2 regions of the Stutzerimonas decontaminans genome follow, and region 2 is predicted to be linked to the other one. Evidence: predicted binding sites of a transcription regulator. Region 2 holds the regulator's gene; the other holds the start of a gene.

Region 1 (8,065 bases), 720 kb from region 2:
GTCATTGCATACCTTGGGCGCACCATAGGCGCTCTGAATCAGCACGGATTTCGACTTGGGACCGAGGGTGATGCGGATTGCCTCGGCGAGTTGATTGGCGCCCTGCAGCACTTTCTCGCGCGCAGCGCTACGGAACAGCAGTTTCGTGTGGCTCATGAAACGCATCCTCCTGTGCAATGACCAGCAGCTTTGTTCAGCACGGAGGCGTTGTGTTTGATCGGAATCAACGTCCATGCTGCAGTCGTGCACTGAAACGTAGCGCGTCGCACCAAGCGGCGTAAGATGACGCCATCTTTCACTTGGAATCGGAGTTTTTACATGCTGCTTCGCTTACTGGCCGCAGGTGCCATCACCGCCCTTTGCATGCCTGCGATCGCGCAGGAACACCACCACGACCATCAAGCGCCTGTGGAAGCAGTTGCGACTGAACTCGCTGTCAGCCAGGCCTGGTCGCGCGCAATGCCGCCAAGCGCGCCCACCGGTGCGGTCTATTTCGTTCTGGAGAATCGCGGTGATCAACCGCAACGGCTAGTTGGGGCACAGACGCCACGGGCCGTGAAGACCGAACTGCACACCCATGTGCATCAGGGCGACATGATGAAGATGCAGCAGATCGAGTCGGTCGACGTGCCCGCTTCGGGCAAGGTTGAGTTCAAGCCGGGCGGAAACCACGTCATGCTGTTCGGACTCAAGCAGCCGCTGGTCGCTGGCGAGAGCTTTCCGCTGACGCTGCAGTTCGAGAGTGGCGCCGAGGTCACCACCGAAGTAAGTATCGAAGTTGATGCCCCCGCTGCTAGCGGCGCGACGCAGGGCCATCATCACTGATTCATCTGGCGTGCCGGGCAACCCGGCACGCTCTTCCCGCCCTCAGATTGCCGCGGGCGTACGCATGGTGACGAACTCCTCGGCCGCTGTCGGGTGGATGCCCATGGTTTCGTCGAACACCTGTTTGGTCGCACCCGCCTTCAGTGCCACGGCCAGCCCCTGCATGATCTCACCGGCGTCCGGCCCAGCCATGTGGCAGCCCAGTACGCGGTCGGTTTCGGCGTCCACTACCAGCTTCATCAGGCTCCGCTCGAGGCTGTCCGTCATGGTCAGCTTCATCGGCCGGAAGCGGCTTTCGAAAATGGTGACCTTGTAGCCCTTTTCGCGGGCTTGTTCTTCGGTGAGGCCGACTGTCGCCATGTTCGGCAGACTGAACACTGCCGTCGGGATGGTCGCGTAATCCACCTTGCGGTATTGCTCTGGCTTGAACAGCCGTCGCGCAACCGCCATGCCTTCGGCCAATGCCACTGGCGTCAGCTGGATACGACCGATCACGTCACCGATCGCCAGAATCGACGATACCGAAGTGCGGTATTCATCATCGACTGCGATGTATCCGCGAGCGTCCAGCGCCACGCCTGCTTGTTCCAGACCCAGGTTGTCCAGCATCGGACGGCGCCCGGTCGCGTAGAAGATGCAGTCCGCTTCGAGCGTGCGGCCATCTTCCAGCGTGGCCAGCAGGCTGCCATCGGCCTGCTTGTCGATATGCACGATGTCGGCGTTGAACTGCAGGTCCACGCCCTTCTTGATCATTTCATCCTTCAGGTGATCGCGTAGCGCCCCATCGAAGCCGCGCAGGAACAATTCGCCACGATAGAGCAGCCTGGTATCCGCACCGCAGCCATGGAAGATCGATGCGAATTCAACTGCGATGTAGCCGCCACCGACGACCAGCACGCGTCGCGGCAGGGATTCGAGGTAGAACGCTTCGTTGGAGGTAATCGCATGCTCGCGACCGACAATTTCCGGAACGTGCGGCCAGCCGCCGGTCGCAATCAGAATATGCTCGGCACTGTACCGTTTGCCTTCAACCTCGACGGTATGCGCGTCCACCAGACGAGCGTGTGCCTGCAGCAGGGTCACGCCGCTGTCCACCAGAATGCTCCGATAGATGCCGTTGAGCCGCTGGATCTCACGATCCTTGTTGGCAATCAGGGCTTTCCAGTCGAAGGTAGCGCCGTCGATGGTCCAGCCATAACCCTGCGCCTGGCCGATGTCCTCGGCGTAGTGCGCGCCGTAGACCAGCAGCTTCTTCGGTACGCAGCCTACGTTCACGCAAGTGCCGCCCAGGTAGCGGCTTTCGGCAACCGCTACCCGGGCACCGAAACCCGCAGCGAACCGCGCCGCACGAACGCCACCTGAACCCGCGCCGATGACGAAAAGATCGAAGTCGTAAGCCATGTAATGTTGTCTCCTTCTGTAGCGACAGCATAACCCACGCATCCGCTCTGGTTCACCGAAGGAGTGCCCCATGCGCCCTACCCTTACCCATCTCGCGCTGCACGTGCCTGACCTGCAGGCCTGCATCGCCTTCTACGAACGCTTCTGCGGCATGCACGTGTTCCACGAACGCCCTGGCAAAGGCTCACGAATCGTCTGGATGGCCGAGCCTGGCAAGGAGCGCGAGTTCATTTTCGTGATGATGCCGGGCGGCAAGGATCGGGCGCTGGCGATGGACGACTACAGCCATTTCGGTTTTGCGCTGGCCAGTCGGGAAGAGGTCGATGAGATCGCCGATCGGGCACGCGAGGACGGCTGTCTGATATGGGAGCCGCGCGACGAGCCCTATCCGGTGGGCTACTACTGCGGACTACGCGACCCGGCGGGCAATTATGTCGAGTTCAGCTTTGGCCAGCCGCTCGGGCCAGGCGCTGAAGACATGCCGCAGCCCTGAAACGAATTGGGCCACCCGGAGGTGGCCCAATTGGCTCAGAACGCCTTACCGGTTAGGTAGAAGTGCTCATAACAGAAGTTGGTCGCCGCGATGTAGCCCTCGGCGCTACCGCAGTCGAAGCGCTGCCCCTTGAACTTGTATGCGAGTACGCAGCCATCCTGGGCCTGGCGCATCAGCGCGTCGGTGATCTGGATTTCGCCACCCTTGCCCGGCTCGGTCTGCTCGATGAGATCGAAGATGTCCGGGGTCAGAATGTAGCGGCCAATGATCGCCATGTTGGACGGCGCGTCTTCCGGCTTGGGCTTCTCGACCATGTGGCTGACGCGGTAGATGTCGTCGCGGATCATCTCGCCGGCAATTACGCCGTACTTGCTGGTCTCTTCCGGCGGAACTTCCTGAATCGCCACGATCGAACAGCGGAACTGGTTGTACAGCTTGACCATCTGCGCCAGGACAGGATCACCGTCCAGGTTGATGCACAGATCATCCGCCAGCACCACGGCGAACGGCTCGTCGCCGATCAGCGGGCGGCCGCTAAGAATCGCGTGGCCGAGGCCCTTCATTTCAACTTGGCGGGTGTAGGAAAAACTGCACTCATCGATCAGGCGGCGAATACCAACCAGGTATTTTTCCTTGTCGGTGTTGCGGATCTGGTGTTCCAGCTCATAGCTGATATCGAAATGGTCTTCCAGCGAGCGCTTGCCGCGCCCGGTAACGATCGCGATCTGGTTAAGCCCAGCCGCCAGTGCCTCTTCTACCCCGTACTGAATCAGCGGCTTGTTCACCACCGGCAGCATTTCCTTGGGCATGGCCTTGGTTGCGGGAAGAAAACGTGTGCCATATCCGGCAGCGGGGAAAAGGCATTTTTTGATCATGTGAGTCCTTGAAATGAAGGTTCCAGTCGATGCACTGCTTGTCGATATAGCAGCTGCCTTGCGGTGTTGCTCGGTCTTGCCGGCGTAGAGCCTACGACCACCGTTTTCCATATGGGTTCGCAGCGAGCGCACTGAGCGAATGCAGAAAATATGCCCGCCACCCGAAGCGCTTCCATGATCGCGATCCAGACGGGTCGGCAACGCTAATATCGCTTTGCCATTCTGTAAAGCTGGACCCTGCGCTCTTTCATCCGCACCAAGGTGAAGCATGGCGCTACACGCATATCTATCTGCATGCCGTTACAGCCAGATTGCATCCTTGCGCACGAGACGCTCCACTGACCTGCGTCATTGAAAGCTGTATTTGCGTCCTCATTGCTCTGCTGATGCACTCGAGATCGACCGGAACGCAATACCATAGCGTGCCCGATAATGGCGCATAGCTAGCATTAGCGTCGATCTTCAAGAAATTCGCCAGCTCGCCGATAGGGATTGAGATTGCTAGCCCATCGCTGCGTCGTGGGAAAAAAGAACAATAGTGCGCCATGGCAGCTACCTCCGTGTGGCAGTAGTACTAAGGAAGAACATGAACAGCTCCGCCTCTCGACAGATGTCCGTGCAGACCAAAATCAATCTGGCCCTGGTATTGGTGCTGGTGGCGATCATGTCCGCCTCCTTGTTCATAGCCGCCAGTACGGAAAAGCGCCTGGTCCTGCAGGTGGTGGAGCAGCAGACCAAGGATGCCGCCGACTCCTATTTCGATAGCATCAACACCATGATGCTGACCGGCACCATGGCGCAGCGTGAGGTCTTGCGAAACAAGATCCTCGCGCGCCCGGGTGTAATCGATGCACGCATCATCCGGGGTGAGGAAGTCACCAAGGTGTTCGGTCCAGGCTTCGCACACCAGGCGCCTGCCGACGCGCTGGATCGGCGCGCGCTGAGTGGCGAGGAGATTATCGAGGTCAACAAGCAGAACGGCGGCCGTGTGCTGACCGTCATCAACCCCATCCTCGCGCACGCTGATTACCGGGGCACAAACTGCCTGACCTGCCACCAGGTCAGCGAAAATGCAGTCATGGGCGCTGTGCGCATCAGCTATGACCTGAAAGCGCTGGATCAGGAAGTCGATCGCAACATCATGATCAGTGGTGCGATTCAGTTGCTGTTGCTGGTCATTGGCGTGGTGGTCATGTGTATGACCGTGCGCCATGTGATCATTCGTCGCATCACCGCCATGCGCCACACCATGAATGCCATGGCCGAAGATGAAGATCTCAGCCGCAGCGTTGCTGTAGGCGCGAAGGACGAGATCGGCGCGATGGGCGATGCCTTCAACCGCATGATCGGCAAGTTCCGCCACAGCCTGGAAGCCGTTGCCGGCGTCACTCATCAGCTTACGGACGTGTCCGAGCGCGTTTCCCATGTCGCCGAGAAGACCCTGGCGGCAGTCAACGAGCAGCGCAACGAAACCGATATGGTCGCCTCGGCGATGAACGAGATGAGCGCGACCGTGCAGGAAGTGGCACGTAACGCCAACCAGACCGCCACCGCCTCTACCGGGGCCGATACCGAGTCCAAGGCCGGGGTGAAGGTCGCGACCGAAGCGCTTGATGGCATTGAAGTGCTGATCGCCGAGATCGAGAAGGCGGCGCAAGTGATTCAGCGGGTCGAAAGCGACAGTGCCAGCATCGACATGGTGCTCGGTGTGATCAACGGCATCGCCGAACAGACCAACCTGCTCGCCTTGAACGCTGCCATCGAAGCGGCACGCGCCGGCGAACAGGGTCGCGGCTTCGCGGTGGTTGCCGATGAGGTGCGCACCCTCGCTTCGCGTACACAGAAGTCCACCGAAGAAATCCAGGCGATGATCGAGCAACTGCAGAGTGGCGTACGTAACGCCGTGCAAGCCATGAGCGAAGCGCAATTGCGCGCCCGCTCGGGTTCGCAATGCGTCGAGAAGGCCGCGCAAAGCCTTGGTGTGATCGCCGATGAAGTCGGCACCATCAACGAGATGAACACCCAGATCGCAACGGCCGCCGAGCAGCAGAGCGCGGTTGCCGAAGAGATCAACCGCAACATCACGACCATCAGTCGCATCGCCGACACCACCTCGGCGGACGCAACACAGACTTCGCAGATCAGCGATGAGCTGGTGCGCCTGGCGACCGAACTGAACCGACTGGTCGGCCAGTTCAAGCTCTGACCACAGCGGCGCGGCCTTCCTGGCCGCGCCCGGTGCGCATTTCTAATCGCCCAACGGTGCGGTTCGGAGTGCCGCCGGGACGCTATTCTTGATCTGAGACAGTCGGCGCGCCGGAGCGAATCGTCCATAATCCGCGCCCATGACCTGCCTGAGCCGGAAACACCCAAGGGTGACACCGCGTTCCGCGCCCGACTCCGAATTCAACCCTTAGGTGAAACGAACAATGGACCAACTGCCGAGCTTCAACCGGGCCCTGGTCGAGAAGTACGACCGTCCCGGTCCTCGCTATACCTCCTACCCTACTGCCCCGCAGTTTCACCAGGCCTTCGCCCAGGACGATTACCGCGCCGCTGCTGCACGCAGCAATCAAACGCAACCGCCCAAGCCGCTCTCGGTGTACATCCACATCCCGTTCTGCAAGAGCCTTTGCTACTACTGCGCCTGCAACAAGATCATCACCCACAAGACCGATCGCGCCGTCGAGTACCTTGAATACCTCAAGCGCGAGATCGCCATGCAGGGCGAACTGTTCGATCGCTCGCGCAAGCTGACTCAGCTTCACCTGGGTGGCGGCACGCCAACCTACTTCACCAGCGAGCAGCTGGCCGACCTGATGGCGAGCCTGCATCATGCGTTCAACATGGATGACAGCGACAACCACGAGTTCTCGCTGGAAGTCGACCCGCGCACCGTCACGCCCGAGCAGATCCATGGCCTGCGCAGGCTCGGCTTCAATCGCCTGAGCTTTGGCGTGCAGGATTTCGACGAGCAGGTGCAAATTGCCGTCAATCGCATCCAGACCGAGGAGCAGACCCGCGAGCTGGTCCAGGCCGCCCGGGACGCGCAATTCAAGTCCATCAGCGTCGATCTGATCTACGGCCTGCCCCTGCAGACGGTGGCCAGCTTCGACACCACGCTGGACAAGATCATCGACATCCGCCCCGATCGCATTGCGGCCTACAGCTACGCCCACCTGCCGGAGCTGGTGCGTGCGCAAAAGCTGATTCGCCCCGAGGACATGCCGCCGCCAGAGCGCAAGCTCGAGCTGCTGGAGCTGACCATCCAGCGCCTTACCGCCGCCGGTTACGTCTATATCGGCATGGATCACTTCTCCCTGCCGGAAGACGAACTCGCCCTGGCTCGTGCCAATGGCACGCTGCAACGCAATTTCCAAGGCTATTCAACGCATGCCGACTGCGACCTGATCGGGCTGGGCATCTCCTCCATCGGAAAGGTCGCCGACAGCTACAGCCAGAACGTGAAGGAGCTTTCGCAGTACTACGCCCGCCTCAACGAGGGCATGCTGCCCGTGCATCGCGGCTACAAGCTGAGCGAAGACGACTGTCTGCGCCGCGACGTGATCGTGTCGCTGATGTGCCACAGCCGCGTCGACTACGCGCAGATCGAGCGCAAGCACGGCATCAACTTCCGCGAGTATTTCGCCGAGTCGCTGGCCAAGCTGGCTGAGCCGGTTGCTGACGGCCTGGTCGAGTTGCATGACGATGCGCTGGTCCTGTTGCCGCAAGGGCAGCTGATGATGCGCAACGTAGCGATGGCCTTCGACGCCTATCTCGGTGGCGAGCAACGCGGGCGCTTTTCCCGTACGGTCTGATCCCGTATCCCTGGCGTGTGTGGGCGGCAATCGGGCCGCCCGTCCACCTTCCGCCGATCGCCTTAGAATTGCCAAAACCTGCTGAAGCTGTATAAATAGCCAGTCTTTGAGCGGGCCGCCCACGCCCCAGCTTCAGCGGATGTGCAATGCGTCAGGCCCTGGAAAATCCCTTCTACTATCTCAACAACTTTCAGCAAGTGCTGGCCTGGGTTAGCCGTCACCACAGCGATCTGCTGGACGAAGCCGAACGAGACTTCATCGACCGTTTCGCACTGTTGCCCCAAGCCTCCCAGGCGCTGCTGGTACGCATGGTGATGCGCAAGGGCACGCTGTTTCGCGCGGGCAAGCTGCGCTATCCCGAGATCGGCTGCCCACGCCACGCAGCTCTGCCGCTGATCGAGCACGGCTGGATCGACGCGGAGCGTGCATTGACGCTGGAGCAGCTGTTCGCACTGATGACCAAAGGCGAGCTGTTGCAGGTGTTCGAAGCTGCGGCATCCGCCAACCTACGCAAAGCCGAGCTTTTGGAAAGCTTGCGGGCCGTCCATGACACGGCAAAGCCTTTTCAGGCGTGGTGCAGGCACATCGAAGATGCGGTTTTCGCGCTATGCATCGACGATCTCTGCGAGCGGCTGCGCCTGCTGTTCTTCGGC
Region 2 (8,065 bases):
GTGCTCTTCCGGCGCTCTGCGTCTGGCCATGGGGTCAGTCCATGAAGCCTTGCAGCTTCATCTCAATCGAGCGGGGATTTTCGCCCTCGGCGATGGAAAGAACACCTTCGAGCAGCATCTCGCGATAGGCGGTCTGACGCTGGACTACACTCTTTAGCTTGTTACCGACCGGCAGCACCAGCAGGTTGGCGAACGCAACGCCATAGATGGTTGCGACGAACGCCACGGCGATACCGCTACCCAGCTGGCTAGGATCTGCGAGGTTGCCCATCACGTGGATCAGCCCCATGACCGCACCGATGATGCCGATGGTAGGCGAGTAGCCACCCATGCTTTCGTAGACCTTAGCGGCGCGTAGATCGCGGCCTTCCTGGGTATACAGATCGACCTCGAGGATGCTGCGGATCACTTCCGGTTCAGCGCCATCGACCAGCAACTGCAGGCCCTTGCGCGCATAGGGGTCAGGTTCCGTCTCGGCGACCGGCTCGAGGCCGAGCAACCCCTCCTTGCGCGCGGTATTGCTCCAGGAAGTGACCATCAGGATGCCGCGCGCGAGATCGATGCGCGGCGGAAAGAAAATCCAGCGGCCGATACTCATCGCCCGCATGAATACGGCGATGGGGGTTTGCAGCAACACGGCGCCCAAGGTGCCGCCAAGTACGATCAATGCCGCAGGCCCGTTGAGCAGAGCCGAGATGTGGCCGCCCTCGAGAAAGTTGCCTCCGACGATGGCAACGAACGCCAGCAACAGCCCGATAAGGCTGAGTACATCCATCAGATGCACGCCTCAGCAAGGTTGCGGCCGATGTCGTCCAGCCCGTAAACCGCGTCGCTCAGGTTAGCCTTGACCACTGCCATCGGCATGCCATAGATCACGCAGCTGGCTTCATCCTGCGCCCACACCTGGCTACCGCTCTGTTTGAGCAACCGCGCCCCTTCGCGACCATCGGCGCCCATGCCGGTCAACACTACGGCGAGTACCTTGTCATGAAATGATTTGGCCGCCGAGCCGAAGGTCACATCGACACAAGGCTTATAGTTGAGGCGATCATCGCCCGGCAGGATGCGCACCGCACCGCGCGAGTCGATCATCATCTGCTTGCCACCCGGGGCCAGCAACGCGAGCCCAGGGCGCAGCACGTCGCCGTCTTCGGCTTCCTTGACGCGAATACGACAGAGCTTGTCCAGACGGTCAGCGAAGGCCTTGGTAAACGCGGCGGGCATGTGCTGGATAAGCACGATAGGCGCCGGAAAATTGGCCGGCAACTGGGTAAGTACGCGCTGCAGCGCTACGGGCCCGCCGGTCGAGGTACCGATGGCGACCAGCTTGTAGGCCTTGCGCTTGGGTGCAGGCGAGCGGGCTGCTGGCGTAGCGGGCGCTGACGCTGTACCGCCAGTCCGCGGCGCCGTCGTAGCCAACGTCGACGCAGCTCCACGCGACGATGCCGGTGCGGTACCTGCGCTGGAAGTACAGAACGTGCTGTAGCGACGGTTACTGCGCGAAACGGTGTGCACCTTCTCGCAGAGCAGTTGCTTGACCTTGTCCGGGTTACGCGAAATATCTTCGAAGTTCTTCGGCAAATAGTCGACCGCGCCAGCATCCAGCGCATCGAGGGTCACTCGCGCGCCTTCGTGCGTCAGCGAGGAGAACATCAGCACTGGCGTCGGGCAACGCTGCATGATCTGCCGCACGGCCGTGATGCCGTCCATCATCGGCATCTCGTAATCCATGGTGATGACGTCCGGTTTCAGCGCCAGCACCTGATCGATTGCCTCCCGACCGTTGGTGGCGGTACCGACGACCTGAATATTAGGATCAGAGGATAGGATTTCCGAGACACGCCGGCGAAAGAAGCCGGAATCGTCGACGACCAGGACCTTGACTGCCATACATCACTCCTAGCGGCAAGCGCCCCCACCTGCGGGCGGGCGGCGCTGCCTGACCGAATCAAATCCTGCGTGCGTACCGCTTGAGCATGCTGGGAACGTCGAGAATCAGCGCGATGCGGCCATCGCCAGTGATGGTGGCACCAGACATACCTGGCGTGCCTTGCAGCATCTTGCCCAGCGGTTTGATGACCACTTCCTCTTGCCCAACCAATTGGTCGACGACAAAACCGATGCTCTGGTTGCCAACACTGAGGATCACGACGTGCCCCTCTCGCTGCTCATCTTGAGCCGCATCCTGAATCAACCATCGCTTGAGATAGAACAGCGGCAGCGCCTTGTCGCGCACGATCACCACCTCCTGACCATCCACGACGTTGGTGCGCGAAAGGTCGAGATGGAAGATCTCGTTGACGTTGACCAGCGGGAAGGCGAAGGCCTGGTTACCAAGCATCACCATCAGGGTCGGCATGATCGCCAGAGTCAATGGCACCTTGATCACCACCTTCGAGCCTTGGCCCTTGGTGGAGAACACGTTGACCGTGCCGTTGAGCTGGGAAATCTTGGTTTTCACCACGTCCATGCCGACACCACGGCCGGACACATCGGAGATCTCGGTCTTGGTCGAGAAGCCCGGCGCGAAGATCAGGTTGTAGCATTCCAGATCGCTCAGGCGGTCAGCGGCATCCTTCTCCAGCATGCCCTTTTCCACGGCCTTGGCGCGCAGGACGTTGGCGTCCATGCCCTTGCCGTCATCACTGATGATCAGCAGGATGTGGTCGCCTTCCTGTTCAGCCGACAGCACCACCCGCCCGGTACGCGGCTTGCCAGCGGCCTCGCGCTCCTCGGGCATCTCGATACCGTGGTCGACCGCGTTGCGCACCAGGTGCACCAGCGGGTCGGCCAGCGCCTCGACGAGGTTCTTGTCGAGGTCGGTTTCTTCACCGACCAGCTCGAGGTTGATCTCTTTCTTCAGGCTGCGCGCCAGATCACGTACCAGCCGCGGGAAGCGCCCAAAGACCTTCTTGATCGGCTGCATGCGGGTTTTCATCACCGCACTCTGCAGATCGGCTGTGACTACGTCGAGATTGGAAACGGCCTTGGCCATCGCCTCGTCGCCACTGTTGGAGCCCAGGCGCACCAGACGATTACGCACCAGCACCAGCTCGCCGACCATGTTCATGATTTCATCGAGGCGCGCGGTATCCACGCGCACCGTCGTCTCGGCTTCGGCCGGCGCTTTTTCTGCCGGAGCCGCGGCAGCAGGCTTGCTCACCGCGGCCGCTGGTGCAGCCTTGGCTGGAACAGCAGCACGAGCGGGCTCGGGCTTGGGTGCCGGCTTGCTCGGCGCGGCAGCCGCTACCTCGGCAACCGCAGGCTCAAATTTGCCTTTGCCGTGCAGCTGATCGAGCAGCGCTTCGAACTCGTCATCGCTGATCTCATCAGTGGCGCTGGCACTGCCGACCGGCGCAGCACTCGACGGCGCAGCGGGTTCAGCGCTTACGCTGCCAACGGGCTCGAACTTGCCCTTGCCATGCAGCTGATCGAGCAGAGCCTCGAATTCGTCGTCGGTAATCTCATCGCTGGTCGGTGCAGCGACCTCAGGCTCGGGTGCCGTGCTGGATGCACTGGCCGAGAACTGACCTTTGCCATGCAGCTGGTCGAGCAACGACTCGAATTCGTCGTCAGTGATTTCGTCAGCGCCACCGCTTGCCGGCGCGGCTGCAGACTCGCCGGCTGGCGGCTGAACGGCGTCGAGCAGCTGCTCGAATTCGCTGTCGTCAGCTTCGACCTGGGGCTCGGGCATAACCGGCGTCTCGACCGGAGCCGCCGGTTCGTCAGCAGAAGCGGGTTCTGCCAGACGCGCCAGAGCGGCGAGTAGCTCGCGTGAGGCGGGAGTCGGCTCGACGCGCTCGCGGACCTGACTGAACATCTCGTTCACGGAGTCGAGGGCCTGCAACACGACATCCATCAGTTCGGAGTCGACGCGACGCTCACCCTTGCGCAGGATGTCGAAGACGTTTTCGGCGATATGGCAGCACTCCACCAGCTCATGGAGCTGAAGAAAGCCCGCACCGCCCTTTACCGTGTGGAACCCGCGAAAAATCGCATTGAGCAACGCCATGTCATCGGGGCTGCTTTCCAGCTCCACGAGTTGCTCGGACAATAGTTCGAGAATCTCGCCGGCCTCTACCAGGAAATCCTGGAGGATTTCTTCATCGGCGTCGAAGCTCATATTCACTTCCCCTAAAAGCCCAGGCTTGAAAGCAGATCATCGACATCGTCCTGGCCGGAAACGACGTCTTCACGCATATCGGCATGCATCTGCGGACCTTCACCGTTGGAAGGCATTTTTTCTTGTTTTTTCTTCTCTTGCTCGGCACGCATGGCATCGCGGTCGTGCTGGATGCCGGCGACGCGGTCGACCTGCCCCGCCATGAGGACGAGATTGAGCAGGTTGCTTTCAAGCTCGGTGATGAGGCGGGTCACCCGCTTGATCACCTGGCCGGTCAGATCCTGGAAGTCTTGGGCAAGCATGATTTCGCTGAGATTCTGCGACAGCTGGCTGCCGTCATTCATGCTGCGCTGGAGGTATTGGTCGATGCGCTTGACCAGCTCGCGGAATTGCTCGGCATTCATTTCGCGACGCATGAAGCGCTGCCAGTCGGCCGTCAAGCTCTGGGCCTCGTAGCTCACGTAGTTCACCAGCGGAGCGGACTCCTCCACCAGATCCATGGTGCGATTGGCGGCCTTCTCGGTCATCTCCACCACGTAGGACAGGCGATCGGTCGCATCGGTAATCGGTGACGGATCGCCCCCGGTAGCGCAGGTATCCATCTCGAGCTTGACGATAGCGTTGTGCAGCTCGCGGGTGAGCTTGCCAACCTCCAGATAGAGCCCGTGATTGCGCACCTGATTGAGCTCGTTGAACATCTGCGTCGCTTCATCGAAGCGGCCCTGCTGCAGACTTTCGATCAGCTTGGGTGCATGGGCCTTCAGAGTCGCTTCGAACTCTGCCAGGCTTTGATCTGCTTGCGTCATAGTGCCCTCGCGGCGTTGCTGCTTCAGCCGTTGACGCGCTCGAAGATCTTCTCGATCTTCTCCTTGAGCACCTGGGCAGTAAAAGGCTTGACCACATAGCCGTTAACCCCGGCCTGTGCCGCCTCGATGATCTGGTCGCGTTTCGCCTCGGCTGTCACCATCAGTACTGGCAGGTGCTTGAGGCGCTCATCAGCGCGCACGGTGCGCAGCAGATCGATACCGCTCATGCCCGGCATGTTCCAGTCGGTGACGAGGAAGTCGAAGCTGCCGCTCTTCAGCATTGGCAGCGCGGTGGTGCCGTCATCCGCTTCGGCGGTGTTGGTGAACCCCAGATCACGCAGGAGGTTCTTGATGATTCGTCTCATCGTCGAGAAGTCATCGACGATGAGGATTTTCATGTTCTTGTCCAAGTCGACCTCCGTAAGTCCAAAAATGCCTCAGCAAACCGAGCACGTCATACCGCAAACAATCGTCAATTGGCGCGCCATTCGCCGAGGCGTGCACGCAAGCGCGCAGCACACTGGCTATGCAACTGGCTCACACGCGACTCGCTAACTCCCAGCACCTGCCCAATTTCCTTCAAGTTCAATTCTTCGTCGTAATACAGCGACAGCACCAGCTTCTCGCGCTCGGGCAGGTTGGCAATGGCGTCGGCCAGGGCCTGCTGAAAGCGTTCGTCCTCGAGATCGCGGAAGGGCTCAGGGTGGGTACTGGCAGCATCCTCCTGAAGCTCGCCGTGCTCACCCTCCTGCAGCAGATCATCGAAGCTGAACAGGCGGCTGCCCAGCGTATCGCCGAGAATGCCGTAATACTCATCGAGGCTTAGCTTAAGTTCGGCCGCAACCTCGTGATCTTTAGCGTCGCGACCGGTTTTCGCCTCGATCGCCCGAATCGCCTCGCTGACCATCCGCGAATTGCGGTGCACCGAGCGCGGCGCCCAGTCGCCCTTGCGCACTTCGTCGAGCATGGTGCCGCGAATGCGGATACCGGCGTAGGTTTCGAAACTGGCACCCTTGCCGGCGTCGTATTTCTTAGCTGCTTCCAGCAGTCCGATCATTCCAGCCTGAATCAGATCGTCGACCTGCACGCTGGCAGGCAGACGCGCCAGCAGGTGGTAAGCGATTCGCTTGACCAGCGGGGCGTACTGATCGATCAGGCGGTACTGCGCATCCTTTGCCTGAGCCTTGCTGTAATACATAGCGGATCCGGCACCTGTCATTCGTGGCTTTGTGAAGCGGGGGTGATGAGACGCTCTACGAAGAATTCGAGATGACCACGCGGCGTGGCGGGCAACGGCCAAGTATCGACCCTCTGCGCGATGGCCTTAAACGCCAGCGCGCATTTAGATCGCGGGTAGGCTTCATAGACCGCACGCTGCTTCTGTACAGCCTTGCGCACAGCCTCATCGTAAGGCACGGCACCGACATACTGCAGCGCTACATCCAGAAAGCGCTCGGTGACCTTGGTCAGCTTGGCGAACAGGTTGCGCCCTTCCTGCGGAGCATGAGCCATATTGGCGAGCACCCGGAAACGGCTGATGCCGTAATCACGGTTAAGCAGTTTGATCAGCGCGTAGGCATCGGTGATCGAGGTCGGCTCATCGGTGACGACCAGCAGCACCTCCTGCGCGGCGCGCACGAAGCTCACTACTGAATCGCCGATACCAGCCGCGGTGTCGATGATCAGCACGTCGAGCTCGTCGCCGAGCTCGCTGAACGCCTGGATCAACCCCGCGTGCTGCAGCGAAGACAACTGCACCATGCTCTGCGTGCCGGATGCGGCCGGCACTACGCGGATGCCGCCCGGCCCCTGGATCAGCACGTCGCGCAGATCACATTCGCCGGCGATGACGTCGGCCAGGGTGCGCTTGGTGGTAAGCCCCAGCAGCACGTCGACGTTGGCCAGGCCGAGGTCGGCGTCAAGCAACACCACACGTCGGCCAAGGTCAGCCAGCGCCAGTGCCAGATTGACCGACACGTTGGTCTTGCCGACGCCACCCTTGCCGCCGGTCACCGCAATCACCTGTACGGGATGCATACCCATGTTCACATGCCTATATCTTGCTGGGGCCTTGCGGCCGGCGATGCGCCCGCATGGCACGCATCTGATTCATTCAGGTACTGCTGTCGCAGCATCATCCGGCCCGCCGTGACGAGCCGTTGTACAACCCGGCGAACATATCGGCCATGGTTTCCTCGCTCGGTTCCTCGCCGGATTGCAGACTCACCGCGCGACTGACCAGTTGATGGCTGCGTGGCAGGTGCAAGTCGTCCGGAATCCGGGGGCCGTCCGCGAGGTACGCTATCGGCAAGTGCTGGCTGATCGTGAGCCCAAGCACATCACCGAGGCTGCCAGCCTCGTCCAGCTTTGTCAGGATACAGCCAGCCAGGCCACAGCGACGATAGTTGTGCCACGCCGCCTTGAGCACCTGGCTCTGGCTGGTTGCAGCCAGCACCAGATAATTCTTCGATTTGACGCCCTTGTCGGACAGCGCCTCGAGTTGCATACGCAGCGTCGGATCGCTGGCGGGCAGACCGGCGGTGTCGATCAGGATCACCCGCTTGCGCGCCAGTGAGGCCAACGACTTGTTCAGCGGCTGACTCGGATCGAGCTGCAGCACCGGCACATCGAGGATCCGCCCCAGAGTCTTGAGCTGCTCCTGCGCGCCGATCCGGTAGTTGTCCATGCTGGCCAGAGCAATGCTCTGTGCGCCGTACTTCAATACGTAGCGCGCCGCGAGCTTGGCCAGCGTGGTGGTCTTGCCGACGCCAGCTGGGCCTACCAAGGCGATGACACCACCCTCTTCCAGCGGCTCGTTCTTGCTGACCTTGATCGCCTGCGCCAAGTGCGCCAGCACCATGCGCCAAGCCTGGCGCGACTCGTTGATGCCGGCAACTTTTTCCAGCAGGCTGCGCGACAGCTCAGCCGGCAGCCCCATGCGCTGCAGACGGCGCCAGAGGCCAGCCTGTTGCGGCCGACGGCTCTGCTCCTGGCCCCAGGCAATCGAACCGAGCTGCACTTCGATCAGCTCGCGCAGACCATGCAGCTCCGAATACATCGCTTCGATCGCACGCGAATCGACCGCAGCGGTAGCCTCGGCAACCGGAGTGGGTTGCGGCTTGCTCGCTGCGGCGGC

What was found. The regulator FliA, encoded in region 2, starts transcription of late flagellar genes. The targets are predictions, from matches to a motif close to CTAAAGTTTNNNNNNNNNNNGCCGNTAA.
Region 1: a site for FliA is predicted at 4,056-4,083, ahead of UIB01_RS11180 (methyl-accepting chemotaxis protein). Genes of this name have one in related genera too.

Annotation. Positions count from the first base shown of each region.
Region 1 is NZ_CP007509.1:2,429,294-2,437,358, forward strand. It holds gene groL (chaperonin GroEL) at 1-156, opposite strand, end outside; gene UIB01_RS11160 (copper chaperone PCu(A)C) at 319-825, shown strand; gene gorA (glutathione-disulfide reductase) at 868-2,226, opposite strand; gene UIB01_RS11170 (VOC family protein) at 2,297-2,719, shown strand; gene galU (UTP--glucose-1-phosphate uridylyltransferase GalU) at 2,755-3,594, opposite strand; gene UIB01_RS11180 (methyl-accepting chemotaxis protein) at 4,181-5,800, shown strand; gene hemN (oxygen-independent coproporphyrinogen III oxidase) at 6,024-7,412, shown strand; gene UIB01_RS11190 (VRR-NUC domain-containing protein) at 7,559-8,065, shown strand, end outside.
Region 2 is NZ_CP007509.1:1,713,856-1,721,920, reverse strand. It holds gene motD (flagellar motor protein MotD) at 1-30, opposite strand, end outside; gene UIB01_RS08080 (flagellar motor protein) at 35-775, opposite strand; gene UIB01_RS08075 (protein-glutamate methylesterase/protein-glutamine glutaminase) at 775-1,890, opposite strand; gene UIB01_RS08070 (chemotaxis protein CheA) at 1,949-4,123, opposite strand; gene UIB01_RS08065 (protein phosphatase CheZ) at 4,135-4,929, opposite strand; gene UIB01_RS08060 (chemotaxis response regulator CheY) at 4,953-5,327, opposite strand; gene fliA (RNA polymerase sigma factor FliA) at 5,402-6,127, opposite strand; gene fleN (flagellar synthesis regulator FleN) at 6,145-6,972, opposite strand; gene flhF (flagellar biosynthesis GTPase FlhF) at 7,064-8,065, opposite strand, start outside.